DNA from 4 places in the Variovorax sp. GW821-FHT09D05 genome. Region 3 is predicted to be linked to each of the others. Evidence: predicted binding sites of a transcription regulator. Region 3 holds the regulator's gene; each other region holds the start of a gene.
What was found. Region 3 encodes sigma-54, which starts transcription at its own class of promoters, with help from an activator protein. Its sites were predicted from a motif close to TGGCANGNAANCTGCTTT; they were not measured.
Positions count from the first base shown of each region.

Region 1 (7,574 bases), on a different contig from region 3:
GTGCCGCTGCAAGGAACTCAAGGCGCGCGTACCGGCCACCGACGGCATTGTGCGTGTATCGCACGAGACCAAGGGGCGCAAAGGCAAGGGCGTGACGGTGGTCAAGGGCGTCGCGCTCGATGCGGCGGCGCTCACGGCACTCGGCAAGCAGCTGAAAACGGCCTGCGGCTCGGGCGGTACGGTGAAGGACGGCGTGATCGAAATCCAGGGCGACCATCGCGAAACAGTGATTGCCGCACTCATGAAGCAGGGCCACACGGTCAAGCGGGCGGGAGGCTGAGCACGCGATGAAACCTGAAGACCTGCAGCGGCTGGTGACGCTCGAAATGCCTTTTGGCAAGCACAAAGGCACGCTGATTGCCGATTTGCCCGGAAATTACCTGACGTGGTTTGCACGCGAGGGTTTTCCCTCGGGGGAAATAGGCCGGCTACTCCATTTGATGCATGAAATAGACCACAACGGGCTCTCGGACCTGCTGAAACCGTTGCGAAACCGCCCGTCGCGCCGGGATGTTTCTCAATAACACACGATTTCGCCACGTTTTTTGCAATTAGGGCTGGATAATCCGGCCTACGTGTCTGTGAGCTTTGTCTCCCGTGCACGTAATTCGGTGATCGGTCAGTTTCGCGCCACAGCGCATTTTGTTTGTTGTGATTCTGGGACTCCATCGCTTTGTCTTGTTGGTTTGAATTAGGAGTCCCTCAATGGGCAAGAAACTCTACGTAGGCAACCTCGCCTACTCCGTGCGTGACAACGACCTGGAACAAGCCTTTGGCGAGTTCGGCGCAATCGTCAGCGCCAAGGTCATGATGGAACGTGACACCGGCCGTTCGAAGGGCTTCGGCTTTGTCGAAATGGGTTCGGATGCTGAAGCACTCGCAGCCATCGAAGCCATGAACGGCCACTCGCTGCAGGGCCGCGCCCTGACGGTGAATGAAGCCCGTCCGATGGAAGCTCGTCCCCCCCGTACCGGTGGTGGCGGCGGCTACGGCGGTGGTGGTGGTGGTGGCGGCTACGGTGGTGGTGGCGGCGGCGGTTACGGCGGCGGCGGCGGTGGCCGCAGCGGTGGTGGCGGCGGTTACGGCGGCGGCGGCGGTGGTCGCGGCGGCTACTAAGCCCTTCCCTCCAGAGCCTTCGGGCTTCTGAATGAAAAGCTCCTTCGGGAGCTTTTTTCGTTTGTGGCCCTCTGTGGCGCAGGGGGCGTCGAGGGAGAACCCTAGCCCTGCGGTAAGCATTTGTCCGTACCGGGCAGGTCAGCCAACGGTCAGGCCCGCAGAACGACCCTCACCCTTCCATACAAGAGGGGCGAGACGACATGCGCATCAAGAGTCAGGCTGACTTCTTTTCAGGAGTCATGTTCACCACCGTGGGGGGCGCCTTTGCGATAGGCGCGACCACCTACACCATCGGCGACGGCGCCCGCATGGGGCCGGGCTACTTCCCGCTCATGCTGGGCATCCTGCTGGCCATCCTCGGGGCCATCATCATGTTCCAGGCACTGGTGGTCGAAACCACCGACGGCCACCCGATCGGCAAATGGGCCTGGAAGCCGCTGGCCTTCGTGCTCGGCGCCAACCTGGCCTTCGGCGTGCTGCTGGGCGGCCTGCCCAGCATCGGGCTGCCGGCCATGGGGATGATCATCGCGATCTACGCGCTCACGATCATCTCGAGCATGGCGGGCGAGCACTTCAAGCTGCGCGACGTGCTGATCCTCTCGACCATCCTGGCGGCTGGCAGCTACGTGGCCTTCATCTGGGCACTGAAGCTCCAGATCCAGGTCTGGCCCACTTTCATTTCGGGCTGAGGAGCGCACACCATGGACCTGATCCACAACCTTTCCATCGGTTTCGGCGTTGCCTTCACCTTCACCAACCTGCTGTACTGCCTGCTGGGTTGCATCCTGGGCACGCTGATCGGCGTGCTCCCGGGCATCGGCCCGGTCGCAACCATCGCGATGCTGCTGCCCGCCACGTACGCGCTGCCGCCCGTGTCGGCGCTGATCATGCTGGCCGGCATCTACTACGGCGCGCAGTACGGCGGCTCGACCACGGCCATCCTGGTTAACCTGCCAGGGGAGTCGTCCTCGGTGGTCACCTGTATCGACGGCTACCAGATGGCAAGGCAGGGCCGCGCAGGCCCGGCGCTCGCCGCGGCCGGCCTCGGCTCGTTCTTCGCGGGTTGCGTCGGCACGCTGATCCTGGCCGCCTTCGCGCCGCCGCTGACCGAGCTGGCTTTCAAGTTCGGTCCGGCCGAGTACTTCTCGCTGATGACGCTGGGCCTGATCGGCGCCGTGGTGCTGGCTTCGGGCTCGCTGCTGAAGGCAGTGGCGATGATCGTGCTCGGCCTGCTGCTGGGCATCGTGGGCACCGACGTCAACTCGGGTGTCGCGCGCTACAGCTTCGACATTCCGGAGCTCACCGACGGCATCGGCTTCGTGGTGATCGCCATGGGCGTGTTCGGTTACGGCGAAATCATCGGCAACCTCTCGCAGCCCGACGACGAGCGCGAAGTGTTCACGCACAAGGTCAAGGGCCTGTGGCCCACCAAGGACGACTTCAAGCGCATGCTGCCCGCGGTGCTGCGCGGCACGGCCCTGGGTTCTGCACTGGGCATCCTGCCTGGGGGCGGCGCGCTGCTGGCCTCGTTCGCCTCGTATGCGCTGGAGAAGAAGATCCGCATGCGCCCCGGCGAAGTGCCCTTCGGCAAGGGCAACATCCGCGGCGTGGCATCGCCCGAGTCGGCCAACAACGCCGGTGCACAGACTTCCTTCATCCCGCTGCTGACGCTGGGCATTCCGCCCAACGCGGTGATGGCGCTGATGGTGGGCGCAATGACGATCCACAACATCCAGCCGGGCCCGCAGGTCATGACCAGCAACCCCGAGCTGTTCTGGGGCCTGATCGCCTCGATGTGGATCGGCAACGCGATGCTGATCATCCTGAACCTGCCGCTGATCGGCATGTGGATCAAGCTGCTGACGGTGCCCTACAAGTTCCTGTTCCCCGCCATCGTGCTGTTCTGCGCGATCGGCGTGTACTCGACCAACAACAACACCTTCGACGTGTGGATGGTGGCGGCCTTCGGCTTCATCGGCTACCTGTTCATCAAGCTGCGCACGGAGCCTGCGCCATTGCTGCTGGGCTTCATCCTCGGGCCGATGATGGAAGAGAACCTGCGGCGCGCGCTGCTGCTGTCGCGCGGTGCGTGGAGCGTATTCATCACCCGGCCGCTGTCGGCGGGGCTGTTGGTGGCGGCTGCGCTGCTGCTGGGCATCGTGCTGCTGCCCGCAATCAAGGCCAAGCGCGAGGAAGCCTTCGTCGAGGAGTGAGCGCTCCGGTCCCTGTAAGAAGCCCCCGCTCCGGGGGCTTTTTTCATTTGGGGCCTTTGCTCGGGGTGCCCCAAATAGACGCGCTCTTGTTGGTGCCCGGCAGGGTCGCCGGCGGTGCGCCCGGAAACACGGCGAGCAGCGAGGCGCCCGTTACCACCAGCATTTCCATAGGGGGAGGACTACCCCACCCGTGGCGCTATCAAAAAAGGAGCTGAAGATGCAGGTGTATCAAGTCATGCAGGCATAAAAAAGGCGCCGACCAGCGGCGCCTTTCAAAGTCAAACACGGCATCTCGTACGGAGCCTTTGAAGCATTTTTATTGTTGCTTGGGGATTGTCTCCTCGGACCCTCGGCAGCACGAGCAGGGCCCGTTCGCGAGTGGGCAGACTTTAGGGTGCGCACCGCCTCAGTGCATTGGGAATTACCCGCTTTGCCTTACCGAGAAAGCCCGATTTGCGAACCAAAGTGTTTCTGATAGTTAACGATGTGGCACGACTTGTGCACGCAGCACCAAGGTCCATCACTTCAAGAAGAAGAAACGGTCATGGCCCTGGCTCCGCACGCCTCCATCAACGCGGCAGACACCGCATGGATGATGACTTCGACCGCGCTGGTGCTGCTGATGACGCTGCCCGGCATCGCACTCTTCTATGCGGGCATGGTGCGCCGCAAGAACGTGCTGGCCACCATGGCGGGGGTGGTGGCGATAGCCGCGGCGGTCTCGCTGACCTGGTTCGCGGTGGGCTATTCGCTGGCCTTTACCGAGGGCTGGCCCTGGCTGGGCGGCACCGGGCGCTTCTGGTTCTCGGGCTTCGAGTACCTGAAGGAGGCCGGGCAGGTGGCGGTGAGCCACGTTGCGCCGAACGTGCCTGAGTCGGTCTACGCGATGTTCCAGCTGACCTTCGCGATCATCACCACCGCACTGGTGCTTGGCGCTTTTGTCGAGCGCATGCGCTTCTCGGCGATCCTGTGGTTCGCGCTGCTCTGGAGCGTGCTGGTGTACGCACCTGTCGCGCACTGGGTGTGGGAGCCGGGCGGCTGGCTCGCGCAGATGGGCGCGCTCGACTTCGCCGGCGGCTCGGTGGTGCACGTCAACGCGGGCATCGCGGGGCTGGTGTGCGCCTATGCGCTCGGGCCGCGCAAGGGCTACGGGCGCGAGGCCTTCGAGCCCTACAGCCTGGCGATGACGATGACGGGCGCGGGCCTGCTGTGGGTAGGCTGGTTCGGCTTCAATGCGGGCTCGGCGGTGGCGGCCGACGGGCGCGCGGGCCTGGCGATGCTGGTGACGCACATCGCGGCGGCGGCCGGCGCCATGAGCTGGATGCTCGGCGAATGGATCGTGCGGCGCAGGCCTTCGCTGCTGGGCCTGTGCTCGGGCCTGGTGGCGGGGCTGGTGGCCATCACGCCGGCAGCCGGCTTCGTCACGCCGCTGTCCGCGCTGGCCATCGGCGCGATCGCGGGGCTGGCCTGCTACTGGGGCGCCACCGGGCTCAAGCACCTGCTTGGCGCGGACGACTCGCTCGACGTGTTCGGCGTGCACGGCATCGGTGGCATCGTGGGCGCGCTGCTGACGGGCGTGTTCGCCGATGCGCGCATCTCGGGCGCCACGGGCGACGTGCTGACGCAGGCGATCGCCGTCGGCAGCGTGGCTATCTACAGCGCAACGGGGACGGCGGTGGTGCTGTTTCTGGTGCACATCATGGTCGGGTTGCGCGTCGATGCCGACAGCGAGGTGCTGGGCCTCGATCTTGCACAGCACAGAGAACATCTCGGGAGTAGTTGACCCACCGACGGAGGAACCATGCCATCCATGTCCGAAAGCGAACGCATCGCCCTTGCTGCCCGCCTTCACGTGGCGCTGCGGCGAAAGCATGGGCGCGTGACCGACACCGAGTGGATGGCGACCAATGCCGAGTACGCGGCCGAGATCGTGCGCATGACGCGCGCGCACGCTGCTGACACCAAGGACGAGGAGCTCTACCAGTTGGCGACACGGCTGGAGCAGGCGATGGAGCCGCTGGCTCGCGCTGCGCGGTTGGCGGCGCGGCAGCCCGATGGGACGCCGCCTACGCCGCCGCCTCGCTATGTGGGTGGGTTGCGCTGAGTCTTTTCGGGGTGCGTGCGAATGACACCGGGTGCTCAGCTTGCAGCCAGCGCTGCCTTGCGAATCGACTGCAGGGTGCTTCCCGGGGTGATCGCCTCCGGGTCCAGCAGGCAATGCAGGATGGCCGGCTTGCCGCTGGCACGCGCACGAGCCAGCGCGGGGCCGAATTCTTCGGTGCTGGTCACGCGTTCGCCGTGGCCGCCGAACACTTCGGCATAGCCGCGAAAGTCCGGGTTCTTCAACTGCGTGGCGCTGATGCGACCGGGGTAGTGCTTTTCCTGGTGCATGCGGATCGTGCCGTACATGGCGTTGTCGAGCAGCACCACGATGATCGGCAGGCCGTACTGCACGGCCGTCGCGAATTCCTGGCCGTGCATCATGAAGTCGCCATCGCCCGCGAACACGACCACTTCGCGCTGCGGCCACAGCCGCTTGGCGCCGACGCCGGCCGGCAGGCCGTAGCCCATCGAGCCGCTGGTGGGCGCAAGCTGGCTCGCGTAGGAGCGGAAGGGCCAGAAGCGGTGCACCCAGGTGGCGAAGTTGCCCGCACCGTTGCAGAAGATGGTGTCGGCTGGCAGCACTTCGCGCAGGTGCTGCATGACCTCGCCCATCTGCAGCGGGCCGGGAATGCGGATGGGAGCCGGGTCGCTCCAGCGCAGGAAGTCTTCGCGGGCGGTCTTCGTTTCTGCCTGCCAGGCCGGCGTTTGCGCGGGGCGCAGCGTGGACACGGCTTCCGCGAAAGCCTGCGGCGTGGCGTGGATGCCCTGCGCCGGACGATAGAGCTTGCCGAGCTCGTCGGCGTCGGCGTGCACATGCACCAGCGCCTGCTTCGGCTGCGGAATCGCCAGCAGCTCGTAGCCCTGCGACGGTACTTCGGACAAGCGCCCGCCGACCAGCAGCACGAGGTCGGCGTTGCGGATGCGCTCCAGCATGCGCGGATTGGCGCCAAGGCCCAGGTCGCCCGCATAGCAGGGGTGCTCGGCCGACATCAGCATCTGGCGACGGAACGAGCAGTACACGGGCAGCGAGAACGCGGCCGCGAAATCCGCGAACTGCTGCGTGGCCTTCTCCGACCAGCGGCTGCCGCCCAGGATGACCACCGGGCGCTGCGCCTGCGACAGTCGCTGCTGCAGCTCTGCGAGTTGCGCTGCACCGGGATGGGTTTCGGTCACCGCGTAAGGCTGCGCGTCGGCCACCGTCGCAGCCTCGGTCAACATGTCTTCGGGCAGCGCGATCACCACCGGCCCGGGCCGGCCCGAGGTTGCGACATGGAAGGCACGCGACACCAGCTCAGGCACCCGTGCCGGATCGTCGATCTGCACCACCCACTTTGCCATGGTGCCGAACACCGCGCCGTAGTCCAGCTCCTGGAAGGCTTCGCGGCCCAGCGCATCGCGCGCGACCTGGCCGACGAACAGCAGCAGCGGCGTCGAATCCTGGTGCGCGATGTGCACGCCGGCCGCCGCGTTGGTGGCGCCCGGTCCGCGCGTGACGAAGCACACGCCCGGCTTGCCGGTGAGCTTGCCCTGCGCCTCGGCCATCATCGTCGCGCCGCCTTCCTGGCGGCACACGGTCACGTCGATGGATGCGTCATGCAGCGCATCGAGCACGGCGAGAAAGCTTTCGCCGGGCACGCAGAACAGCTGCTTGACGCCGTGGGTGATGAGCTGGTCGACCAGGATCTGGCCGCCGGTGCGGGGTGAGGTCATGCGGTTTCCAATGAAATGAAGGAGGTCATTCGAGCGCGGCGCAGGCAGCGATGATGCGCGCGCACGCCTCTTCCAGCTGCGCCATCGACGTCGCATACGAAATGCGGAAGTACGGCGCCAGCCCGAACACGCTGCCCGGCACCACTGCCACCTCGAAGTCCTGCAGCAGGTAGCGGCAGAAGTCGCTGTCGGTCTGCAACAGCGCGCCGCCGCGGGTGCGCTTGCCGAGCACGCCGGCGCAGCTCGCGAAGGTATAGAACGCGCCTTCCGGCACGCGGCAGCGCAGCCCCGGCGCGCGGTTCAGCGCGGCGACCACGAAGTCGCGCCGCGCCTGGAAGTCGGCGCAGCGCTCGGCCACGATGTCCTGCGGCCCGGTCAGCGCCTCGATGGCAGCGGCCTGGCTGATGGACGAGGGACACGAGGTCGTCTGGC
Region 1 is NZ_JBWKOZ010000011.1:129,928-137,501, reverse strand. Features, by position in the region: gene AC07O3_RS27770 (translation initiation factor Sui1) at 1-280, shown strand, start outside; gene AC07O3_RS27765 (DUF3820 family protein) at 288-524, shown strand; gene rbp (RNA-binding regulator) at 706-1,116, shown strand; gene AC07O3_RS27755 (tripartite tricarboxylate transporter TctB family protein) at 1,317-1,805, shown strand; gene AC07O3_RS27750 (tripartite tricarboxylate transporter permease) at 1,818-3,329, shown strand; partial or broken gene AC07O3_RS27745 (sulfite exporter TauE/SafE family protein) at 3,394-3,498, opposite strand; gene AC07O3_RS27740 (ammonium transporter) at 3,874-5,112, shown strand; gene AC07O3_RS27735 (hypothetical protein) at 5,131-5,433, shown strand; gene AC07O3_RS27730 (thiamine pyrophosphate-binding protein) at 5,469-7,142, opposite strand; gene AC07O3_RS27725 (pyridoxal phosphate-dependent aminotransferase) at 7,168-7,574, opposite strand, start outside.
Region 1: AC07O3_RS27740 (ammonium transporter) is a predicted target of sigma-54. The motif match lies at 3,817-3,834, and genes of this name have one in related genera.

Region 2 (7,574 bases), on a different contig from region 3:
AAAGTCTGAACACGGTGAAGCCAGCGCGTGCCGCCTCGTGCCTGTCGTAGAGGGACTTGACGTCGGTCAACACAGGTGAGTCGTGACGGCAGTAGCTGCGCAGCAACCCCGGCGCCATGCCTCGGTACTCGGTGTGTCCAACTGCAACCACCAAGGCGTCGACAGGATGCCGCTCGTCGATGACATCAAGTGTCAGTCCGTACTCATGCTGCACTTCTTCCGCGTTGGCCCACGGATCGGCCACGACAACCTGAGCGCCCCATGTCTGGAGTTCACGCACGAGGTCGACGACCTTGCTGTTACGGATGTCTGGGCAGTTCTCTTTGAAGGTGATGCCCATCACACCAATCTTGCAGCGCGGCACATCCATGCCTGCTTGCAGCATGAGCTTGATCGTGTTGCGCGCCGCATAGCGTGCCATGTTGTCATTGATGCGCCGACCGGCCAAGATGATCTGCGGGATATAGCCGACCTGCTCCGCCTTGTAGGTAAGGTAATACGGATCGACCCCGATGCAGTGGCCGCCCACAAGACCTGGACGAAAGGGCAAAAAATTCCATTTGCTCCCTGCGGCTTCAAGCACTTCGAGCGTGTCGATGCCGAGCCGGTCGAACAGCACCGAGAGTTCGTTCATCAGTGCGATGTTCAGGTCGCGCTGCGTGTTCTCGATAACTTTGGCGGCCTCAGCGACCTTGATGCTGTTGGCCTTATAGGTGCCTGCCGTGACGATGCGGTTATAGAGGTGGTCGACCGCGTCCGCTGTTTCCGGCGTGCTACCGCTGGTAATCTTTCTGATCTTGGTCAACGTGTTGACCTTGTCGCCTGGGTTCACACGTTCGGGGCTGTAGCCACAGAAGAAATCGCGATTGAACACCTTGCTGGAAAACTTCTCGAGTACTGGGACGCAAACCTCTTCGGTTGCACCGGGGTAGACAGTCGATTCGTAGATGACGATCGCACCAAACGACATGGCTTTGGCAACCGTCTCGCTCGCACTCAGCAGCGGCGTGAGATCGGGCCGGTTTGCGCTGTCGACAGGCGTAGGCACTGTCACGATGAACACATTGCAGCCACGCAGTTCAGCCGGATCAGCCGTGGGCGTGAAATGCGTTGCTTCGTGCAGGTCGGCTGCCGCGGTTTCTAGCGTCTTGTCGTGCCCCGCCTTGAGCTCTTCGACGCGACGCGTATTCGTGTCAAAGCCAACGACGGACATCAGCTTTCCAAAGGCCACGGCGAGCGGGAGGCCTACATACCCGAGCCCGATGATGGCCAACTTCATCTCGGCCGAGGTCGCGCTATTCAATCGGAACTCCTTCGGGAACGTAACCGGGCACCAAGGTGCGAAGCGCATCTTTCATCATTGAGATGTTGTCGCTTCGCGCCGCCTGCAGGAGGTTCCGCAAATGCAGCTTGAGCGCGGGCCACTCCATGAAGTCCTCTCTCGCTCGGATGATACGGGGGTGCTGAGTAGGCAGCGGATTCTCCCCGATCAGCAACTCTTCATACAGTTTCTCGCCGGGCCGCAAGCCGGTAAACGTAATCGCGATGTCGCCGGTTGGGCGAGCATCGCTACGCACAGTGCGCCCGGACAGCGCAACCATGCGTTCGGCCAAGTCGAGGATTTTGACGGGCTCGCCCATATCCAGTACGAAAAGATCGCCGCCCTCCGCCATGGCACCAGCATGCAGAACCAACTGAACAGCCTCAGGGATGGTCATGAAGTAACGCGTTACGTCGGGGTGCGTTACCGTAATCGGTCCTCCACCCGCGATCTGTGATCTAAAAAGGGGGACGACGCTCCCGCTGGAACCAAGCACATTCCCGAAGCGGACTATTGAGAAGCAAGTCAGCTTGGCCCTACCGCCGGTCGCAGCCCAATTGTTCGACCTCTCTGATAGATGGCCCTCGCCTTCAGCAATTGATTGCAACACCATCTCAGCGATGCGCTTGCTAGCGCCCATGATGTTCGTGGGCCGGACCGCTTTGTCCGTTGATATCAGTACGAAGCGCTCAACGCCGGCATCGATGGCCGCATGAGCCGTATTCAAAGTTCCCAGAATGTTATTGACTACGCCTTCACCCGGATTACGTTCGACCATGGGCACGTGTTTGTAAGCAGCCGCGTGATACACAAAGGCTGGCTTGTGGATTCGACATATCGCGGCAATCCGTTCAAAATTGCAAATATTCGCCAATAGCGGCACCAGTTCCCCCGGCAGATCGCGTACCGCAACCAGTTCCAAGAGTTCCTGATGAATGCGATACAACGCAAATTCGCTATGATCAATTAAGAGAAGTTTGCTGGATTTTGACAGCAGAATTTGACGGCAAAGTTCGCTTCCAATGCTGCCTCCGGCACCGGTTACCAGTACTACTCGCCCCTCCATTCCAAAATTGATCTCTCCAGGATGCGATGCAACGGGCTCCCGTCCGAGCAGATCTTCAATGTCCAGATCTTGAAAATTGTCTACCGATACTTTTCCGCTGGCGAGGTCGAGCAAACCGGGCAGTGACCGAATTCGTACCGGCAAATATTGCAACTGGCTGAGAATTTGATTCCGCCTGTGTCGGCTTGCACTCGGCAAAGCCAAAAGAACATCAGTCACGGCCAGCTCTTTAACCAAGTTAGGTGCCCGGTTAGGTGAGTAAACGGAAATTCCATTGATCGTGCGGCCTTGCTTCGCGGGATCATCATCAATGAAACCCACCAAGGAATATTGATTTGAGCCACTTAGTGCAGCGGCAGTTTGCGCCCCTGCCATTCCCGCGCCATATACCAGCAAGCGATTTTGTATCTTTGTTGCGGCACCCTGCAACCAATACCAGCCTAGGGCTCGACTACTGCTGATCAACAACAAGAATATAAGGGGCTGCAACACAATCAGGCTTCGGGGAATTCCCCCCAAATGATAGAGCAGCCAGACGAAAGGAAAAAGTAGAGCACCGTAGATTGCAACAGCCTTGCCCGTAGTCAATATTGCAGTCAAGCCTGTGTAGCGAAAGATAGCACGATACAGGCCAAATTTAATGAAAACAGGAGCCGCCAATATGGGCGACAACGCATACGCGAACCACTCTACGCCTACTGGTCGGTGCAAGATGTCGAGCCGCAATGTGAATGCCAGCCACATCGAAATGATTGCCAGAATCGCATCCAAGAAAATTACGATGGCCTGCTTTTTCAATCGAGGCAGGCTCAGTAGCTGATTCTTTACTGCGATGTATTTCATCTTAATTTCACACGGGCGCCAGGCAATCCTGCCTTATTCCTTTGGCCAATCAATAGATTTAAGACGTGGGAATTTCTCCTGAGCCAGCGACCATCTTTTAGGCCCGGCTTCACATTGGTCGCGAGGAACAATGCGACACATTTTAGTTAACCATTGTTGCGCGGCAACGGGCCGATCATTCAATCCTAGAAGAATTGCCAATTTCATAAACCCCGCCGGACTAGGCACGAGCGCCACCATATTTTCAGCCCATTGCACTTGCTCTGCCGAATCATTTCCGGTTGGCTCAAATTGAATAAAGCGTTGCGATTCACGAAGCTGATCGAGCAAAACAACATCAGGAAGGCCAAGAGCGGCCTTACTCTCGATTCCGGCCCGCTGGAGCTGCATTGATTGATAAGTCGCCTCAACAGAAAAATAGTCGCGAATGATCAATACCAAAAAAATTGCACTTGCTGCCCACAGCGCCAGAAGGAAGTTTCGCCCTCGCTCCTTTGACATCTCCCCCAACCTCAAAATTTTCAAATCCGAGGTTAATGCCCCAATTATCAGTCCAGTTGGTAGCAGGAAGTATGCATAGTGGAGGGGAAGTTCGAGCATAGAGTGAATTCCAATAACAACGACCATTAAAAAATAAATGGCTTGCCCGGGCGATTTTATACGGCGCGCTGCAATGATCAGCCAAGCCGCCAAGACTGTCGAAATCAGCACCCCAAGAGGCACTCCTGCCCAAAGGCAAAAGTCCAAGAACAAGTTATGAGACTGAAAAAAAGAATACCCCATTGCGGGGTGATATTCTGCAACAGCGAGTTGCGCAGGCAAGACATCACTCCAGCCATAACCTAGCCAAGGCCGCAAGGACAATGCGTCTCCAAAAATCCTCCATATCGTTGGCCTCAATTCGCCACTCGCACGGGTCATCATAGAACTTGGTGCATCAAGCACCAAGTCTTGACTGATTGTTCGCACGCTCCCAATCAGCGCAAAAAAGAAAAGGCCCGCGGCCATCAAATACAACCGAGGGCGAGCTATTGAATCACTCCACAGTGCGCGCCAATACCAGGATGCTGACAATATTACAAACACCCCAACAGCACCCGTTCGTGACTGCGTTAAAGCTACACCGAACATAAAAATTGCGCACAACAAAACTCCAAGCCAGGGGCGAATTTTTTTCCCCAGTACTCCCCAGCCTACGGCGAGGATCCCCCATAAAAGCAAGGTAGCCAGTTGATTGGCTTGTCCCATATTTGCGTAGGGACGGTTGCCAACGGAACTTGTCGCAACCCAAATATCCAGCGCCTGATCCTGCGCAGTGCCTAACCATTGCTGCAATTGAAGACCAACCGAAATTACTGATGCAATGCCAATTGCTATAAATAAGAAATCAGCGAGCCATTCGGGCCTCCAAAACTGCCATCGCTGGCCCACAAAAATTGCTACGGCAAAGCCTGCGATATAGCTCGCTGAAATTACACTTTGCCCAAAAAATGGCAACAACCCAATGGCGTGTTGAAGATAGAGCCATGGCACCAAGGCCAACGCCAGAACCTCCATCGCGTGGAATTGAAGTTTTGACTGGCAATTTAAAATTGCCGGAAAGGCAAAAAGAGCTATTAATATGGACAGCCAGGCATCCGAATGGAAAGCGCGCCAAGGTAAAGTATGATTTGGGAGTAACCAAGAAAAAGAGAGAAGCACGCCGCCAACCGCAATAGCGGCCGACGCATTTCTGGAATTTCCAACAAACATATTATGCCGCTGAATTAATAAAAAAGCCCCCTTTCGGGGGCTTTTTACATAGCTGCAACTGCTCTCATTTAACTAATTGCAATCAAATTCGGAATTACGCCAATTAGGTCCCAACACGGCACTCAGTCGGAACGTATTTGTTCTTGGCCGAAGTCGAAACAGCACAGGTCCACTTGACCGGGCCACTTGGAAGGGTACCGCTGGCCAAATCAGCCCCATTCGAAGTGGGCTTAAGTGTCAGCGTCAAAGCGCCAGCAGCGTCGGTCGTTTCCAAGGTAATTGTGCCGTTGGTCGAATCCGTCGCCATCGTCTTCAGGTTCTTGAGGCCAGAGCCTGAGGCAATTGCATCGACGCCGGTAGCCAAAGAAGCGCCGTTAGCGGCATTTTCAGCGATAGTCGCCTTAGCACCAGAAGCCATGACCAACGCTTCCGTTACGCGCGCGCGCACGGTGTAATCCTGATAAGCCGGCAGAGCCACAGCAGCCAAAATACCAATGATCGCCACAACGATCATCAATTCGATAAGGGTGAAACCCTTTTGCACATTGCGTGCGATAGAACGACGGTTCATTCACTAACTCCAGGTTGGTTGGTTGTTACGCCCGGGAACCTGCCCGGAGCGAGGTACCTTCCGCAGCATCTGTGCCACCCGTCCCCGGAGCCTCCTGCTGACCGAACACGTCAACTTTGATCACATTGTCGTTACGACATGTGACACAAGTTGCTTCAAGATGCCACGCTTGGTGACAAATTTGTCATGCCAACGCATCGCCCAGCATCAGCAAGTCAGGATCCCATCCGCCTTCAACCAGCGTATGTCCCGCTGCGCCAACCCCGCTACCTGCTCGTCCATCAGCGCCTCGATCTGGCTCATGATCTCGTCGGTTTCGGTGGGCTTGGTGTGGGTGATGTAGATCGGGTACTGCTTCCCCGGCCCGATGTGCGCCAGCTCGTCGGCCAGCACAGCGGGCGACAGATGCAGGCTGCGCTCGGCCAGGGCCTGCTCGCGGCTGCTGAAGGCTGTTTCAATCACCAGCATCGCGACGTCGAGCGCATTCACACGTTCCCAGAAGGGCGCGTTGCGCTCGGTATCCCCGCTGAACACCCAGTGGGCACCGCCTTCGGCCCGTCTCACGGCAAAACCGCACGCCGGCACGGTGTGAACCGCAGGCAGCACCTCGACCAGCTTGGGCTCACGGCTACCCAGCGGCAGCATTTGCCCGACGGCAATGACGTGAAAGCTCACGAACGGCGCCTCGATGCTGGGAATGCTCTCGAAATCCGGCCAGATGACGTTGTTGAACACATGCGCCCGCAGCGCATCGATGGTGGCCCTCAGCGCATGCACGCGCAGCGGCCGCTTGCGGCGGCTGCCGACGGCGTCGAGCATCAATGGGAGCGCTGCGATGTGGTCGAGGTGGCTGTGGGTGAGCACGACATCGTCGATGCAGACCATCTCTTCGAGCGTGAGGTCTCCAACACCCGTGCCCGCATCGACGAGCAGGTCCGTGTCGACCAGGAAAGAGGTGGTGCGGCAGTCTTTGGCTATGGCGCCTGAGCAACCCAGCACACGAACCTGCATTGTGAGAGACCCCTTGTGTGTGTCTGTCGTCATTTGGTTTCGAACCGGGTTGCGCCATCCCAATCAGGGTCTTGTGGTCGCAACGCCATCGAGGCTAAACGCTGGGCATAGAGCTGGTAAAGGACTTTTTTGGCATCCGCGGCGAGCAGGGGGGCCAGCAAGTTTCGGCCCATCGCCCAGTCCTGCCGTCGGTAGGCCGCGAGCACTTCGCTCCAGCGGCCGAGCAGTTGCCGGGTCTGCGCCACCGCCTCGGGCGTGCGCACGGCCAGCGGCGTAAAAACGGCAACGGCTTGTGCCTTTCCCTTGACGCGAACGCTGTCGAGTTCCTGCCAGATGTAGTCGGGCGCCAGCTCGCATGTCGCGCCGCTGGCCACGACTTGCACGCCGTAGTGTCCGCTCAGGCCCTCGAGGCGGGATGCGAGGTTGACCGCGTCACCGACCACGGTATAGCTGCGGCGCGCGGCGGAGCCCATGTCGCCCACGCTCATCAGGCCGCTGTTGATGCCGATGCCCACGCTGATCTCGGGCCGGCCGCTGGCGCGGTGAATGCGGTTGATGTCGTGCACAGCGTCGGCCATGTCGAGCGCAGCCCGTACGGCGAGCGTGGCGTGGTCGGGTGTGTCGATGGGTGCGCCCCAGAAGGCCATGACGCAGTCGCCCATGTACTTGTCGATGGTGCCGCGGTGCGCGCTGATCACGTTGGTGAGTCGGCTGAAGACGGTGTTGAGAAAGGCCTGCAGTTCGGCCGGCGCCATCTGCTCCGACAGGCGGGTGAAATCGCGCATGTCGCAGAACATCACGGTCATGGGCTTGCTCTCGGCGCGCATGCTGTAGCGGCCGGGGTGCTCCATCATTTCGTTGACGAGCTGTGGCGGCACGTAGGTGCCGAAGAGCCGCACCAGGCCGCGCCGCGCACGCGATTCGACGAAGTAGCCCCAGCTCATGTTGAACACGAAGGCAAGCGCCGTCATCGTCAGCGCCGACGCCAGGGGCAGCACGAGGCTGTGGCT
Region 2 is NZ_JBWKOZ010000002.1:523,358-530,931, forward strand. Features, by position in the region: gene AC07O3_RS07045 (nucleotide sugar dehydrogenase) at 1-1,279, opposite strand, end outside; gene AC07O3_RS07050 (polysaccharide biosynthesis protein) at 1,296-3,230, opposite strand; gene AC07O3_RS07055 (PglL family O-oligosaccharyltransferase) at 3,264-4,982, opposite strand; gene AC07O3_RS07060 (pilin) at 5,086-5,553, opposite strand; gene AC07O3_RS07065 (3',5'-cyclic-nucleotide phosphodiesterase) at 5,761-6,564, opposite strand; gene AC07O3_RS07070 (CHASE2 domain-containing protein) at 6,594-7,574, opposite strand, start outside.
Region 2: AC07O3_RS07060 (pilin) is a predicted target of sigma-54. The motif match lies at 5,613-5,630, and genes of this name have one in related genera.

Region 3 (7,574 bases):
GGGCGTGCCGGTGGAAGGCACGTTCAAGAAGTTCGACGCACACGTCGCCTTCGATCCGAAGAAGCCCGAGGGCGGCAGCGTCGCGCTGCAGATCGACACGGCCAGCGCAGGCTTCGGCGTTCCGATGAGCGATGCCGAGTTGCCCAAGCAGCCATGGTTCGACGCCGCGCATTTCCCGCAGGCGAGCTTCCAGTCGAGCGCCATCAAGGCGCTGGGCGACGGCAAGTTCGAGATGGCGGGCAAGCTCACCATCAAGGGCACGGCCAAGTACGTGACGGTGCCCGTCAGCATCGCGGCGGCCGGCGGCAACTACGCGGTGGCCACCGGAAGCTTTACGATCCAGCGGCTCGACTACAAGGTGGGCGACGGCGAATGGACCGACACCTCGATGGTCGGCAACGAGGTGCAGGTGCGCTTCAAGTTCACGCTCACAGGCCTCGGGCCGCTGTGAACGGCCGAATGGGCCTGCCCTCCCCTCACTCACTTTTCTCTTTCATGACCCACACAACCAACGCCATGAAAAAGCTCCTTCTCGCCGCGGCCCTGTCGGCCGCCGCGTTCACCGGCGCCACGGCACAGCAGCAACCACAAGGGCCCGAATACACCGCGCCGGCCGTGGCCGCCAAGCCCGCGGGCGGGCCGGTGAAAAACGCCAACTACGTGGTCGACCCGACGCACACCTTCGTGATGTACGAAATGGGCCACTACGGCACCACCACCAACCGGGGCCGCTTCAGCACCAAGGACGGCTCCGTGCAGATCGACGGTACCGGCGCCAGCGGCAAGGTCGACATCACGATGGACATCAGCTCCATCAACACCGGCGTCGACCTGCTCAACCGCCACGTGCAGAGCAAGGACTTCTTCAACGTGGCCGAGTTTCCGACCGGCCGCTTCGTGGCCGACCGCATCGACTTCAGCGGCGGCAAGGTGGTCGACGTGCCGGGCACGCTCACGCTGATGGGCCAGACCAAGCCGGTGACGCTGAAGGCCGTGCGCTTCAACTGCTACCTGAGCCCGCTGATCAACCGCCAGGTGTGCGGCGGCGACTTCGAGACGACCGTGGAGCGCAGCGACTGGGGCATCACCTGGGGGCTGAACTTCGGCTTCGAGAACAAGGTGAAGCTGCTGGTGCAGGTCGAAGCGGTCAACGTGCAGTGACACCGGAGAAGGCAAGGCCATGATGGACACCACCCTTTCGCTGCTCGGCATCGCCGGCGCCATGACTGTGGGCGCGATGAGCCCTGGCCCCAGTTTCGTGATGGTGGCGCGCACCGCAGTGACCTCGCGCACCGACGGACTGGCCGCAGCGCTGGGCATGGGTGCCGGCGGGCTGGTCTTCGCGATTGCCGCGCTGGCCGGGCTGCAGGCGGCGTTCCTGGCCGTGCCGGCGCTGTACGTGGCCATCAAGGGCCTGGGAGGCGCCTACCTCGTCTACCTGGGCTTTCGCATCTGGAGCGGCGCGCGGCAGCCGCTGGCCGTGGCGGCGCAGGAGACGGACGGGTCGCCGCGCCAGCAGGGCCGTAGCGGCCGCACCTTCCTGCTGGGCCTGGCCACGCAGGTCAGCAACCCGAAGACTGCCGTGGTCTACGCCAGCATCTTCGCGGCCTTCCTGCCGCGCGAGGTGCCGCTGGTGCTCGCACTGGCGGTGCCGGCGGTCATCTTCTGCATCGAGACGGGCTGGTACGCCATCGTGGCGCTGGCGCTTTCCTCGGCAGCGCCACGCTCGGCCTACCTGCGCTACAAGGTCTGGATCGACCGGGCCGCCGGCGGCGTGATGGGGCTGCTGGGCCTGCGGCTGATCTGGTCGGCCGTGCGCGGCAACTGAGCCGACGCTACAACAGGCTCTCCGGCGTCAGCGGCGCCAGCAGTTCGAGCATGGTCCGGTCCCAGAAGCCGGAGTCGGGCTCCTCGCTCAGCACAGTGAGCTTGCCGGCGTCGTCGCTGACCCATTCGATGCGCGACTCGTTGCTGCCCTCGGCAAAGCGCAGCCGGTAGGCGCCCTGCTGCTTGAGCACGTCGATGAGCTTGAGCGCCTGCTGCGCCATCTCGGGGCTGCGGATGAAGAGGCCGATCTCGGTGTTGTGCGTCTCCGAGCGCGGATCGAAATTCATCGAGCCGACGAAAAGAATGCGCCGGTCGATCACCGCCGACTTGGCGTGCAGCCTGCCTACCGAGGTGCCGAACAGGCCGAGCCGCACGCTGCGCCGGGTGCGCGTGGAGCTCAGTTCGTAGAGGTCGGCGCCGAGCTTGAGCATGTCGGGCCGGTAGCGGCGGTAGGCGGTGTGCACCAGCGGCTCGTCGGTGGCGGCCAGCGAATTGGTGACGACGCTGATCTTCACGTTGCGGCCGCGGATCTCGCGCATCACCTCCAGCCCCGAGGCGCCCGGAATGAGGTAGGGCGAGACGATGGTCACCTCGGAGCGCGCACGGCGCATCTGCTCGACCACGTTGTAGCGCACGCTGTCGACGTCCAGCAGCGGCACGCCGCCGTATGAGGCGGTCTTGCCGATCACGCGCTCGGGCGAATCGGCGTAGGCCTCTGCGGTGGCCCAGATCAGTCCGAGCTTGCCGGCGTTCAGGTCTTCCGCCATCGGGCTGTAGCCAAGCAGGTCGTTGGGCGCGGGCGGCGGCGGCGGTGGCGTGGTGTCGGGGCCGGTGGCGACATCGAAGCGCTTCTGCAGCTCCTCGCGCGACAGGTCGCTGGCCACCACCGACTGGATCGGCCGCACGTAGATGCTGTTCCAGTACTGGTCGAACAGGCTGCCCAGCCGCGGGATCAGCGCGCCGGTGACGAAGGTGTCGAGGTCTAGAAAGTTCTCGCCCGCCGTGCGCCTGAAATACTGGTTGCCGATGTTGCGCCCGCCCGCCACCGCCATCGCGCCGTCGGCAATGAACAGCTTGTTGTGCATGCGGCGGTTCACGCGGCTGAAGTCGAAGAGCGACGCGCTGAAGCGCTTCAGCAGGCTGCCGCGCCCGGCCGGGAACGGGTTGAACAGGCGCAGCTCCACGTTGGGCGTGGCGGCCAGGCCGAGCAGCAGCTCGTCTTCGCCGGAGGTGTAGAGGTCGTCCATCAGCAGCCGCACGCGCACGCCGCGCTGGGCGGCGTCGCGCAGGGTGCGCATCAGGTAGCGGCCGGTCTCGTCGTTCTCGATCTGGTAGTACTGCACGTCGAGCGTGCGCTGCGCGCGACGGGCCAGCTGGATACGGGTGTCGAAGGCGAAGTCGCCGCCGGGCATGAGGCGAAAGCCGCTCAGGTCGGGGTCGGGCTGCGAGGCCAGCGCGATCTTGCCGAGCGCGGTGTCGGCTGACACGGCCATGGCCTTGGTGGGCGGGCGCGGCGCCTCGTCGGGCAATGTGGCGCAGCCTGCGAACAGCAAGACCGCCGCCATGACGAAAACCCAATGCCCACAACGCGAAAGCGACGGCAGGCGACGGGTCATCGGTGGCTTTCTACAGGGCCTTGCGAAGGTTGGCGGGCGCGATGCGCAGCGCCTCGCGGTACTTGGCCACGGTGCGGCGCGCGCACTCGATGCCCTGCTCTTTCAGCATCTCTGAAATCTGGCTGTCCGACAGCGGCTTCTTGATGCTCTCGGAGCTGACGAACTGCTTGATCAGCGCGCGCACCGCGGTGCTCGACGCATTGCCGCCGGTCTCGGTGCCCAGCGCCGAGCCGAAGAAGTACTTGAGCTCGACCGTGCCGAAGGGCGTGGCCATGTACTTGGCGGTGGTCACGCGCGAGATGGTCGATTCGTGCAGGCCCAGCTCGTCGGCAATCTCGCGCAGCACCAGTGGACGCATCGCGAGTTCGCCGTGCACGAAGTAGCTCTTCTGCCGCTCGACGATAGCGTTGCTCACGCGCAGGATGGTGTCGAAGCGCTGCTGGATGTTCTTGATGAACCAGCGCGCCTCCTGCAGCCGCTGCGACAGCGCCTGGCTGCCTTCGCCCTTGTGCGACTTGAGTGCGCCGGCATAGATGTCGTGCACGCGCAGGCGCGGCATCACCTCGGGGTTCAGCATGACGCGGAACTTCACATTGGTGCCGCGGCCCGTCTTGGTGACGATCACGTCGGGAATGACGATGTTGCGCTCGACGTCGACGAAGCGCCGGCCCGGCTTCGGCTCGAGCCGCGCGATGATCTGCAACGCCGAGCGCACCAGCTCCTCGTTGCTGCGGGTGAGCGTGGCCAGGCGCTTGAAGTCGCGGCGCGCGAGCAGCTCCATTGGCTGCTTGCAGATGGCAATGGCGGTCTTGCGGACCAGTTCTTCCTCGTCGGTCTCGTCCTCGCGGGCCAGGGCGCGCAGCTGGATGCCCAGGCATTCGCCGAGGTCGCGCGCGCCGACGCCGGCGGGTTCCAGGCTTTGCAGCAGGCCGAGCGCCACCTGAAAGTGATGCACGAGGTCGTCGAACTGGTCGTTGTCGTCGCCGGCCAGGCCCGAGGCCAGTGCGGGCAGCGAGTCTTCTAGGTAGCCGTCGTCGTTGAGCGATTCGATGAGAAAGCGCAGCGCGGCGCTGTCGTTCTCGTTCAGGCGCAGGCTCAGCGCCTGGCGATGCAGGAAGGACTGCAGCGACTCCTGGCTGCGCGCGAGTTCGGTGGCGTCGGCACGTTCGTCGTCGCCGAGGTTGTTCTGGCGCGCGGGCGCATCGCTGCCCCATTCGCTGTCGTCGGGCGCCATGTCGACGGTGCCGTCGCCTTCCCAGTCGGGCTCGCGCTCGGTGATCTCGGCAGCGGGGCCGTCGGTGTCGGCCGTGGTGGTGGTGCTGGTTTCGGTGGAAGCAGTGGACGCGCTGGCGGCGGGCGAAGCGAAGTCGCTTTCGCCGTCGCCGCTATCGCCGCCGTCGTCGCGCGGCACCGGGGCATCGGCCGTGTCGAGCCCGAATTCCTCGCGCGCCGCTTCTTCAGCCGTGCGCTCGAGGAACGGGTTCTCGTCGAGCATCTGCTCCACCTCCTGGCTCAGTTCGAGCGTGGAGAGTTGAAGCAGCCTGATCGACTGCTGCAGCTGTGGCGTCAACGCCAGATGCTGCGAGACGCGAAGGGATAGCCCTTGCTTCATGGGAACCGCTCCCGCCCTTACATGCGGAAGTGTTCGCCCAAGTACACCCTGCGTACTTCGGCGTTGTCGACGATCTCCGAGGGTGTGCCTTGTGCCAGCACATGCCCGTCGCTGATGATGAAAGCGTGATCGCAGATGCCCAGCGTTTCACGCACGTTGTGGTCGGTGATGAGCACGCCGATGCCGCGCTCCTTCAGGAAACTGATGATCCGCTGGATCTCGATCACCGCGATCGGGTCGATGCCGGCGAAGGGCTCGTCCAGCAGGATGAAGCGCGGCTGCGTAGCCAGCGCACGCGCAATTTCGACGCGGCGGCGCTCGCCGCCCGACAGCGCGAGCGCGGGCGAATCGCGCAGGTGGTCGACGCGCAGGTCGGCCAGCAGCTCGGCCAGGCGCTCGTCCATGTGCTGCTTCGACAGCGGCGCCATCTTGCCGTTCTCGTCGGGCTCGCTCTGGAGCTCGAGCACGGCGCGCACGTTTTCCTCGACCGTGAGCTTGCGGAAGATCGAGGCTTCCTGCGGCAGGTAGCTCAGGCCCATGCGGGCGCGGCGGTGGATCGGCATGTGGGCGATGGGCTCGCCGTCGATGCTGATGTCGCCCGCGTCGGCGCGCACCAGGCCCACGATCATGTAGAACGAGGTGGTCTTGCCCGCGCCGTTCGGCCCGAGCAACCCGACGACTTCGCCCTTCTGCACGTCGAGCGAGACGTCTTTCACGACCGTGCGGCTGCCGTAGCTCTTCTTCAGGCCGCGCGCGATCAGGCGGCTGCCCGGTGCGCCGTTGGCGTCCTGCGTTCCTGCGGTTTCGATCACTTGCGGGTTTCTCCCTGGTCACTGAGCGTGGTGCTCTGGCGCAGGCCCTTGCCGGGTGCGGGCGTGGGCGCCGGCGGCGCCGCCTTCGCGCCGGCCGGAGCCGAGGCACCGGCTGCCGGTGCGGTGGCGGCCTTGGGGGTCAGGATGGTCTTGACGCGCCCGCCCGGGGTGGACGCGTTGACGGCGGTGTTCGGCGGCACGGTGGAACCGTTGACCGTGTAGGTGTCGTTGCTCTGGTCGTAGACGATCAGCGCGCCCTGGCTCTCGTCGTTCGGCGTAGCGCCGAGCAGGCGGCGCATGGTGGCGTTGCGGATGAACTTGACGTTGTCGGCGCGGCTGTCGTACTCGATGACTTCCGACTCGCCCTCGATCCACTCGTCGGGCGCATTGCGTTTCTGCTTGTAGTAGGCCCGCTTGCCCGGTGCCGCCGTGACCACGCCGTACTGGTAGCCCTCGGGGTCCTGGCGTACATCCATGCGTGCGCCGCGGATGATGATCGTGCCCTTCGTAACGAGCACGTTACCGGTGAACACGCTGGTCTGCTTCAGGTCGTCGTAGCGCATCGAGTCCGACTCGATGTTCATCGGCTTGGTGCGGTCGGCGGTTTCGGCCAGTGCGCCCGAGGCAAGGCCGGCCAGCAACAGCGCGCCGGCGGCCAGGCGGCCGATGCGACGAAGGAAGGGAGTGGTGGGGTGAGAGTGCAATGTCATAGAGGCACGAAACTTGCTCGGCATTGTATGCGGCTGATTGCGTCAGCCCCGCACGCACAGATGAAAAAGCCCGCCGATGCGGGCTTGACTTTCTTCCTGGAACACCGCGGAACCGGCTCCGCCGGACCGCGATCCTGGGGGGTCAGCCCTTCTTCGCTTCGCCGATCAGATAGTTCACGACCTGAAGCACTTTGGTCATGTTGCCGGCGGTTTCGCCATCCACATACCAGCGGCCGGCCACGGCCATTGCCGGCACGCCAGCCACCTTGTAGGCGTCGGTCATTTGCGAGGCGCGCTTGGCCTTGCTGGCCACGCCGAAGGAGGTGAAGACTTCCTTGAACTTGGCGCCGTCCAGGCCGTTGGCGGCGGCCCAGGCAATGATGTTGGCGTCGCCGTTCACGTTCTGGCGCTGCGCGTGGATCGCGTTGAACACCTTCGGCTGATATTCGTCGACCTTGCCCATCGCCTCGAGCGCGTAGTACAGGCGCTGCTTGGCTTCGACGTCGTTGCCCACGAAAGGCACGGGGATGCGGCGGAAGGCGACTTCCTTGGGCACCGTCTTGATCCAGGCTTCCAGCGCCGGCTCGAAGTCGTTGCAATGCGGGCAGTTGTACGAGAAGAACTCGACCACCTCGATCTTGCCGGCGGGCGCGTCGACCGGCACGCGCTTGTCGAGCACCAGGTACTCGGTGCCGGCCTTGGGCGCACGCGCCTGGGCGTGGGCCGGGTTGGCAGCCAGGGACAGCAGCCCGAGCGAAGTGGCGGCCAGCGAAAAGTCACGACGTTTCATTGAAAGAGCTCTCCAGTTGTTACGGCAGACTGAGCCGGCGCGCGGCGGGGAGTTCCCCCTCATCCGGCGCGCCCGAGGCAGTGGATGGTGGCGGCAAACGCCGCGCGGCGAAGCTTAGGGGCTATTTGTGTCGGCTGCCGGGTCAGCGCTGCACGCGAACCAGCGCCGAATCCATGCCGCCGCCGTCGAGCCGCTCCTTGAGGCGGT
Region 3 is NZ_JBWKOZ010000007.1:424,291-431,864, forward strand. Features, by position in the region: gene AC07O3_RS21210 (YceI family protein) at 1-451, shown strand, start outside; gene AC07O3_RS21215 (YceI family protein) at 517-1,161, shown strand; gene AC07O3_RS21220 (LysE family translocator) at 1,181-1,828, shown strand; gene AC07O3_RS21225 (phospholipase D family protein) at 1,836-3,443, opposite strand; gene rpoN (RNA polymerase factor sigma-54) at 3,454-5,055, opposite strand; gene lptB (LPS export ABC transporter ATP-binding protein) at 5,073-5,867, opposite strand; gene lptA (lipopolysaccharide transport periplasmic protein LptA) at 5,864-6,577, opposite strand; gene AC07O3_RS21245 (thiol:disulfide interchange protein DsbA/DsbL) at 6,720-7,367, opposite strand; gene AC07O3_RS21250 (SPOR domain-containing protein) at 7,510-7,574, opposite strand, start outside.

Region 4 (7,574 bases), on a different contig from region 3:
CAGCGCCGGCGGCCATGCCGCAGAGGTACTGGCTTTCGTAGGTGCGGCCGTAGAACGATTCGAGGTTGCTGCCGTTGGTGGTACCTGAGCCGTTGAGGAAGGCGACATCGGGGTACTTGGCGGCCAGGTCCTTGAAGCTGTCGGAATAACCGAAGGCCGTGCCAATCACGATGTTGGCGCCGCGCTGGATGAACTTCTCCGCCGCGGGCTTGATGGCCGATGCGTCTTCGGGCACGTTCTCGACGAACTGGATCTTCTGGCCGATTTCCTTTTCGATCTTCACGCGGGCCTCGTCAAAGGCCTGCGTCCAGCCGCCATCGTTCTTCGGGCCGAAGTAGAGCATCGCGATCTTCGGCTTGTCCTTCAGCGTGAAGCCGTCGGCGGCTGCAGCGGGCAGGGTGGTGAAGAAGGCGCCGCTGGCCGCGATGGTCATCGCGAGGCCCAGGCCGGGAGTGAGGGTGCGCAACTGCATGGGACTACCTTTGGTGAGAGGCTTTGAAGAAAGGGAGGACGGAAAAAAGAGAACGAGCGCAGCGCACGTCACATCATGAAGTTGATGCGGAACACATTGCCCTCGGGATCGAGCAGCACCGACTGGTACCAGTTGTAGTAAGTGACGTATGGCGGCTTGATGAGCGTGGCGCCGGCTTCGAGCGCGACCGGCACCATGCGGTCGACGTCGGCCTGGCTGTCGACGTCGATGTTCAGCAGGAACTTGACGCCGCGTGTGTCTGAAAACTCGCTCAGGTGCAGCAGTTCGTAGGCATCGAGTGCGTTGAAGCCAAGGCTCGATTTGCCGGTGTCCAGGCCTCGGAAGATGGGTGAGCGGATCGCTTCGATCTCTTTGAAACCGAATACTCGCTGGTAGAAGCCGCTGAGTGCGACCACGTCTTTTGCGAAGACGTTGACGTAGGAGAGGTGGGCCATGTTCAGTTGCTCATTGGGCGTTTGCTGTTGTTCTTGTTCGGGGTGCGAGCGCGCCGTCGGCGTGATCGAGCCCCGAAGAACAGCAGGCAGTCATCTCAAACCATCGCCTTCGTGCCACCAAAGGTCGTCTGCTTGACGAACTTCGACGTCAGGTGGTCCCCAGAAGAAATCGGCGCGTATTTCGCCGACTCCCCTGGCGCGAGGCAGCTAGGCAGGCACTCGACCATCGCGTCGTAGTTCGGCTGATGGAAGAACACCAGCGATTGCCGGCGGTTGGTGCTCGCGATCTCGAAAGGCGGGTTGATCACGCGGTGCAGCGTGGACACCCACTGGTCGTTGGTCCACTGCATCATGAGGTCGGCGATGTTGACCACCAGGCCACCCTCGACCTGCGGCACGTCCACCCACTGGCCGGCTTTGTTGAACACCTGCAGGCCCTTGTCGTCGGGCAGCACGATGGTGAGGCTGCCGTAGTCGCTGTGCGCGCCCGCACGCAGCTGGCCGGGCAGCGGCTGCTCGCGCTGCGGCGGATAGCTCAGCACGCGGAACATGCTGATGTGCTTGTCGATCTTGTCGTCGAAGAAGGTCTCGGGCAGCGACAGACCGAGCGCGAAGACACGCATCAGCGAGCGCGAGAGATCGCTCATCGCCTCGAAGTAGCCTTCGTAGGCTTCGCGGAAACCCTCGATGGGCGGCCAGCTGTTGGGCTCGAAGTGCGGGCCGGCGGCGGGGCCGCGGTGGTAGTCGTCTTGCGGCACGTTCGACGGGCCGATAGAGAAAGATTCCTTCAGGTCGCCGGGAGCCGCTTCTTCGAGGCTGTACGAGAGACCTTCCTCGCCCACCGCGCTGTAGCCGCGCACCGCGTCTTCGCGCGGGCGGTCGACCTTGCGCTTTTCGCCCAGCGGCATGTCGAAGAACTTTCGCGAGAGCGACGACACGCGCGAGATCAGCCCGGGCGCAATGCCGTGGTTCGTGATGACGAGAAAGCCGATGCTGCGGCAGGCCTCGTCGACCTTCTTCGCGACCTCGGCCTTGCCTTCGGCGGTGCCCGCGAAGTAGGGCGCTAGATCGATGATGGGTACGGACAGCAGGGTCATGGCAGGTTCCTCATGCTTGGCATGCCTTTCGCCATGCAACGTCTGTGCCAGTTGGACCAAATGGACAAAACGCATCCGTCGCGTCAGCATGGTGCGCAACGACGCGCTGCGAAGGCTGCTGCGGCGCAAGGCGATGCACCACGGCCTTACAGTGGTGCGCTGTGTTGCCTGCCGATTCACCAACGAACGAACAAGAGCGAGGGAAGATGCCGAAGACCAAAGCGCTGGCCGCCAGTGCCAGCAAAGAGAAGAGCCCGGCGCGCAAGCGTGCAAAACCCGCGGTGCGCAGCGCGTCCGCGGTGAGCCGCCGGCTGCGCCAGATCGAGGACAAGCGCAGCGCGATCCTCGGTGCGGCGCTGGGGCTGTTCTCCCGCTTCGGCCTGCACGGCACGTCGATCGACCAGGTGGCGGCACGTGCCGATGTATCGAAGAGCAACCTGCTCTATTACTTCGCGAACAAGGAAGAGCTCTACGTCAACGTGCTGCGCGATCTGCTCGCGCTGTGGCTCGAGCCACTGCGCGGCTTCAGTGCCGAGCAGGACCCGGGCGAGGCCATCGGCGACTACATCCGCCGCAAGCTGGTGGTCTCGCGCGACCGGCCCGATGCATCACGGCTCTTCTGCCTGGAAATGATCCAGGGCGCGCCGCTGCTGCGCGACGAGCTCGACCGCGAACTGCGTACGCTGGTGGAGAAAAAATCTGAGGTGATTCGCGCGTGGGTCGAAGCGGGAAGGCTGGCGCCCGTCGATCCGCATCACCTGATCTTCGCGCTGTGGGCGGTGACGCAGCACTACGCGGACTTCGGCGTGCAGGTGCAGGCGCTGTCGGGGCATACGCTGGACGATGAGGCGTTCTTCGAGAAGACCGTGGAGAACGTGCAGCGCATCTTTCTTCAAGGCATCACGCCGCGCTGAGTCAGGTGGATTTCAGTGCGGCGGCGCCGCGATCTCGTGATAGCGCCGGTCGAAGTAGATCAAGCCCTGCGTCGCGCCACCTATGGCAATGGCTACCGCTTCGCAGAACAGCACGTCGTGCGTGCCCGCGCTCGTCGCATGCACCACGCGGCAGTCGAAGGAAACGGCCGCGTCGTCGAGCATCGGCGAGCCGGTGGTCTTGCGGCTCCAGTTGCCGGCGGCGAAGCGCTCGTCCATCGGCGTCTTGCCGCCGAACAATGCGGACAGCGACTGGTGCCCCGCGGCCAGCACGTTCACGCACAGCACGCCATTGGTCTTGAACGCCGGGTACACCGAGGCCGAACGGTTCAGGCACACCAGCAGCGTCGGGGGCTCGTCTGTCACGCTGCACACGGCCGATGCCGTAAAGCCGGCGCGGCCCGCGGGGCCGTCGGTGGTGATGATGTTCACCGCCGCGCCCAGCCGCGCCATCGCGTCGCGGTAGTCGGCCTTCTCCAGGCTCGGCAGCAGGCCGGCGGGGTTCGATGACGATGAAGCAGCGTGGGAGGCCATGGCATTCAGCAGCATGTGGTGAGTCCTTCAGGCCAGCACGCAGGCCTCGTCGAAGGGCAGCCGCGGCAGGCGGCCGAACACCTTCGACGCATCGCCGTGGCCCAGGTTGATGAGGAAGTTGACGGTCCAGTCGGTGCCTTCGAAGAAGGCCGCGTCGACTTTCGCCTTGTCGAAGCCCGACATCGGGCCTGCATCGAGGCCGACCGCGCGCGCTGCGAGCAGCAGGTAGCCCGCCTGCAGGCTGGCATTGCGAAAGGCGGTTTCGTGCGTGGCCTCGGGGCTGCCGGTGAACCAGCTGCGCGCATCGGCATGCGGGAACAGCGTGGGCAGCTTGTCGTAGAACTTGCGGTCCCACGCGGCGATGACCGTGACCGGTGCGGCCATGGTCTTGTCGAGGTTGCCCTTGGAGAGAGCCGGTGCGAGGCGCTGCTTGCCTTCGGGCGTGCGCACGAAGACGAAGCGCGCGGGCGAGCAGTTGGCCGATGTGGGGCCGAGGCTCGCCAGCGCATAGATCTGCTGCAGCTGTGCGTCGGTGACGGGTTCGTCGGTCCAGCCGTTGTGGGTGCGTGCGCCGGTGAAGAGCAGCGACAGCGCGGCGTCGTCGAGTGTGGATGCAAGAGTGGTCATGCTGGAACGGCGGATGCGCTGACCCGCGAGAGAAAGTCGAGCAGGCTGCGGTTGAAGGCTTCGGCCTCGGTCACGCTGTGGGCATGGCCGCCGTGCGGCATGAAGTCGAGCGTGACGTCGCTCAGGCCATCGGCCAGGCTCTGCGAGCAGGTCCAGGGCACGAGCGTGTCGTCTTTCGCAGCGGCGATGAGTGTGGGCGCGGTGATGTCGGCGAGGCGGGTGTCGACATCGAAGGCGCGCAGGGCGGCGATGCGTGCGCGCATGTTGGCCTCGCCCGGGAAGTGCGCGAAGGCGTGATCGACTTCGTCGGCCACGCGCTGTGCGTGTTCGGCGGCCCAGGCTGCGGGGTACAGGAAGATCGGCTGCGCTTCCACGTACGCGCGCGGGCCGCATGCGCCGAGCAGTGCGAGCCGCGCATCGAAGCAGCGCGCCGAATGCGGGTTGGGCTTCGACCACGCGTTGATGAGCACGAGGCTCGCAATGCGCGAAGGCGCGTCGATCGCTAGCTGCAGACCCACGAGGCCGCCGAGTGCATGGCCCGCGAAGTGGCATTGCGAAGTGCTCGTGGCGTCGAGGATTTCGAGCACGTCCTTCGCCATGTCTTCGATGGCATACGTCTCTGGCAATGCGGCAGGGCTGCGACCGGTGCCGCGCTGGTCGTACGCAATGACGCGGTGCCCGGCGGCAACCAGCGCGCCGAGCTGCGGCTGCCAGAACCCGGCCGAGCCACCGAGGCCCGACGACAGCAGCACGGTGGCTGCGGCATCGGACGGCCCGTGCACTTCGTAGTGCAGCGACGGCATGTGCTTCAGCCCTTCTCGCCGACGTGCGCGATCGAGGCGATCTCGACCAGGGCATCGGGCTTCACCAGGCCGCACTGGATGCAGTAGCGCGCGGGCTTGGTGCCGGGAAAGAACTCGGCATACACCGTGTTGATCTTCCCGTAGTCGGCCCAGTCCTTGATCATGATCTGGTTGAAGGTCACGTCGTCCATGGTGCCGCCCGCTGCCTCGACCACGCCCTGGATGATGGTGAGCACGTGACGAGCCTGCGCGGCCGCGTCGCCCACGTGGACCACGTTGTTGTCCTTGTCGAAGGGCAGCGTGCCCGACACGTAGAGCACGCCGTCGGCGAGCGTGCCGGGAACATAGGGGGCGAGTGGCACGCCGGTGCCGGGCGGGATGATGGCTTGCTTGGGCATGAAGAGAGCTCCTTGAAAAGAATCAGACAGTGGCCGCTTCGGCCGGTGCGGGTTGGGTGATGGATGCGGGTGCGAAGGTGCTGCAGAAGTGCTCCACCGTGGAGACCCATCCGAAGAAGGTCTCGACGTTGTAGACAGATGCCTTCTGGATCGCGGGCCCGCCGAGTTCGTGCGTCGCGTCTTCGAGCATCACGGCGAAGTATTCGAGGTGAAAGGCGTCGCGCAGCGTCGATTCGACGCACACGTTGGTGGCGATGCCGGTGAACACCAGGTGGCGGATGCCGCGCGAGCGCAGCGTGCTGTCGAGCGTGCTGTTGAAGAAGCCGCTGTAGCGCGTCTTCGGCACGACGATGTCGCCGGGCTGCGGCTTCATCTCTTCGATGAGTTCGTAGTCCCAGCCGCCCTTGGCGAGGAACTTGCCCTGCAGCTCAGGCTTGGCACGCATGGTCTTGAGTGCGTTCGACTTGTGCCAGTTCGGCGAGCCGGGGCCGCCGGCCTCCACGTATGCCGCGTCCCAGCCGTTCTGCAGGAACACGACCAGCATGCCGGCCGCGCGCGCCGCCGCTATGGTGCGCGCGATGTTGGCGATGGTGCCTTGCGCGCCGGAGATGTCGAAGCCGGCCGAGTCGACGTATCCGCCGATGGATGCATAGGCGTTCTGCATGTCGACGACGATCAGCGCGGAGTCGCTCGCGTGCAGTTCCAGCGGCTCGGGGCGCGCGGGCAGTACCAGCGGTGCCGGGGCGCCCGGCAGGCGCGGTGCGCCAACGGGGGTGTTCGATGTGAGGGTGATGTTGCGTGCGGGAGTGCTCACGTGACGCTCCTGCTCAGGCCGCGAGGCGTTCGGGTTCGACCCGCGACGGCACGGGGCTCTGCACGTGCGCGCGGCTCTTCATGTGCGGCTGGATGCGTTCGCCGAAAGCCTCGACGCCCTGCAGGAAATCGTCGAAGGTCAGCAGCACGCCTTCGGTGCCGGGCACCTCGGCCATTTCGTCGAGCATGCGCGCGACGTTTTCATACGAGCCCACGAGCGTGCCCATGTTGATGTTCACGGCCGAGGTCGGGTCGGCCATCTGGCGCACGTTGGTGTCGGTGCCCGACTTGGTGTCGGCCGCGCCCTGCTGGCCCAGCCATGCGATCGCTTCGTGATCGGCGCCGGCCTTGTAGTGCTCCCACTTGGCGCGCGCGGCCTCGTCGGTCTCGTCGGCGATCACCATCATCAGCACGTAGGTGGTGACGTGGCGGCCGGTCTTCGTGGTGGCTTCGATGAGCTTCTCGGCCGCGGGCGCGAAGGCCTTGGGCGTGTTCACGCCCTTGCCGAAGCAGAAGTTGTAGTCGGCGTACTTGGCCGAGAACTCCATGCCCGCGTCGCTTTGGCCGGCGCAGATCACCTTCATGTCGGCCTGCGGCTGCGGGCTCAGGCGGCAGTCGTCCATCTTGAAATGGTCGCCCTTGAAGTCGGACTGGCCGGTGCCCCAGAGGTCGCGCAGCACCTGGATGTATTCGCTCAGGTACTGGTAGCGCGTGCCGAAGAACTGGTCGCCGGGCCACATGCCCATCTGCGAATACTCGGGTCGCTGCCAGCCGGTGACGAGGTTCAGGCCGAAGCGGCCGTTGGAGATCGAATCGATGGTGGACGTCATGCGCGCCACGATGGCCGGCGGCATGACCAGCGAGGCAGCGGTGGCAAAGAGCTTGATCTTGCTGGTGACAGCCGCGAGGCCCGCCATGAGCGTGAAGGACTCGAGGTTGTGGTCCCAGAACTCCGTCTTGCCGCCGAAGCCGCGCAGCTTGATCATGGACAGCGCGAAGTCGACGCCGTAGCGCTCGGCCTTCAGCGTGATCTGCTTGTTGAGTTCGAAGCTGGGCTTGTACTGCGGTGCGTTTTCGGAAAGCAGCCAGCCGTTGTTGCCGATGGGAATGAAGATGCCGACGTTCATGGAAGGGCTCCTGTTGCGAGGTCGCGAAGCTCCTTGCATGCGCCGTGCCAGTTGGATAAGTCATTTGAAATCAATGACTTATGGAAAATTGACATCTGCGTTTTGACCATTTGGTCCAAAACGGAGCAGATGTTCTGGCCGGATTGCGGCAGCACGGTGCAGCCCGGACCAAAGCGGTGCAGTGCCGCCGTCACGGACAGCGCGGCAAAATCGCGCAATGCCCAAGACCCCACTCCGCGCCGCCGCGGCCATCGGCGGCACTGCCGACGACGTCGAAGCGGCCTTCTATGAAGCGCTGCAACGCGGCGACATCGAT
Region 4 is NZ_JBWKOZ010000002.1:102,404-109,977, reverse strand. Features, by position in the region: gene AC07O3_RS05025 (BMP family ABC transporter substrate-binding protein) at 1-472, opposite strand, end outside; gene AC07O3_RS05020 (VOC family protein) at 541-927, opposite strand; gene AC07O3_RS05015 (isopenicillin N synthase family dioxygenase) at 1,023-2,024, opposite strand; gene rutR (HTH-type transcriptional regulator RutR) at 2,231-2,938, shown strand; gene rutF (NADH-dependent FMN reductase RutF) at 2,951-3,505, opposite strand; gene AC07O3_RS05000 (malonic semialdehyde reductase) at 3,518-4,117, opposite strand; gene rutD (pyrimidine utilization protein D) at 4,114-4,920, opposite strand; gene rutC (pyrimidine utilization protein C) at 4,926-5,318, opposite strand; gene rutB (pyrimidine utilization protein B) at 5,341-6,132, opposite strand; gene rutA (pyrimidine utilization protein A) at 6,146-7,258, opposite strand; gene AC07O3_RS04975 (hypothetical protein) at 7,255-7,476, opposite strand; gene AC07O3_RS04970 (YybH family protein) at 7,476-7,574, shown strand, end outside.
Region 4: AC07O3_RS05015 (isopenicillin N synthase family dioxygenase) is a predicted target of sigma-54. The motif match lies at 2,057-2,074, and genes of this name have one in related genera.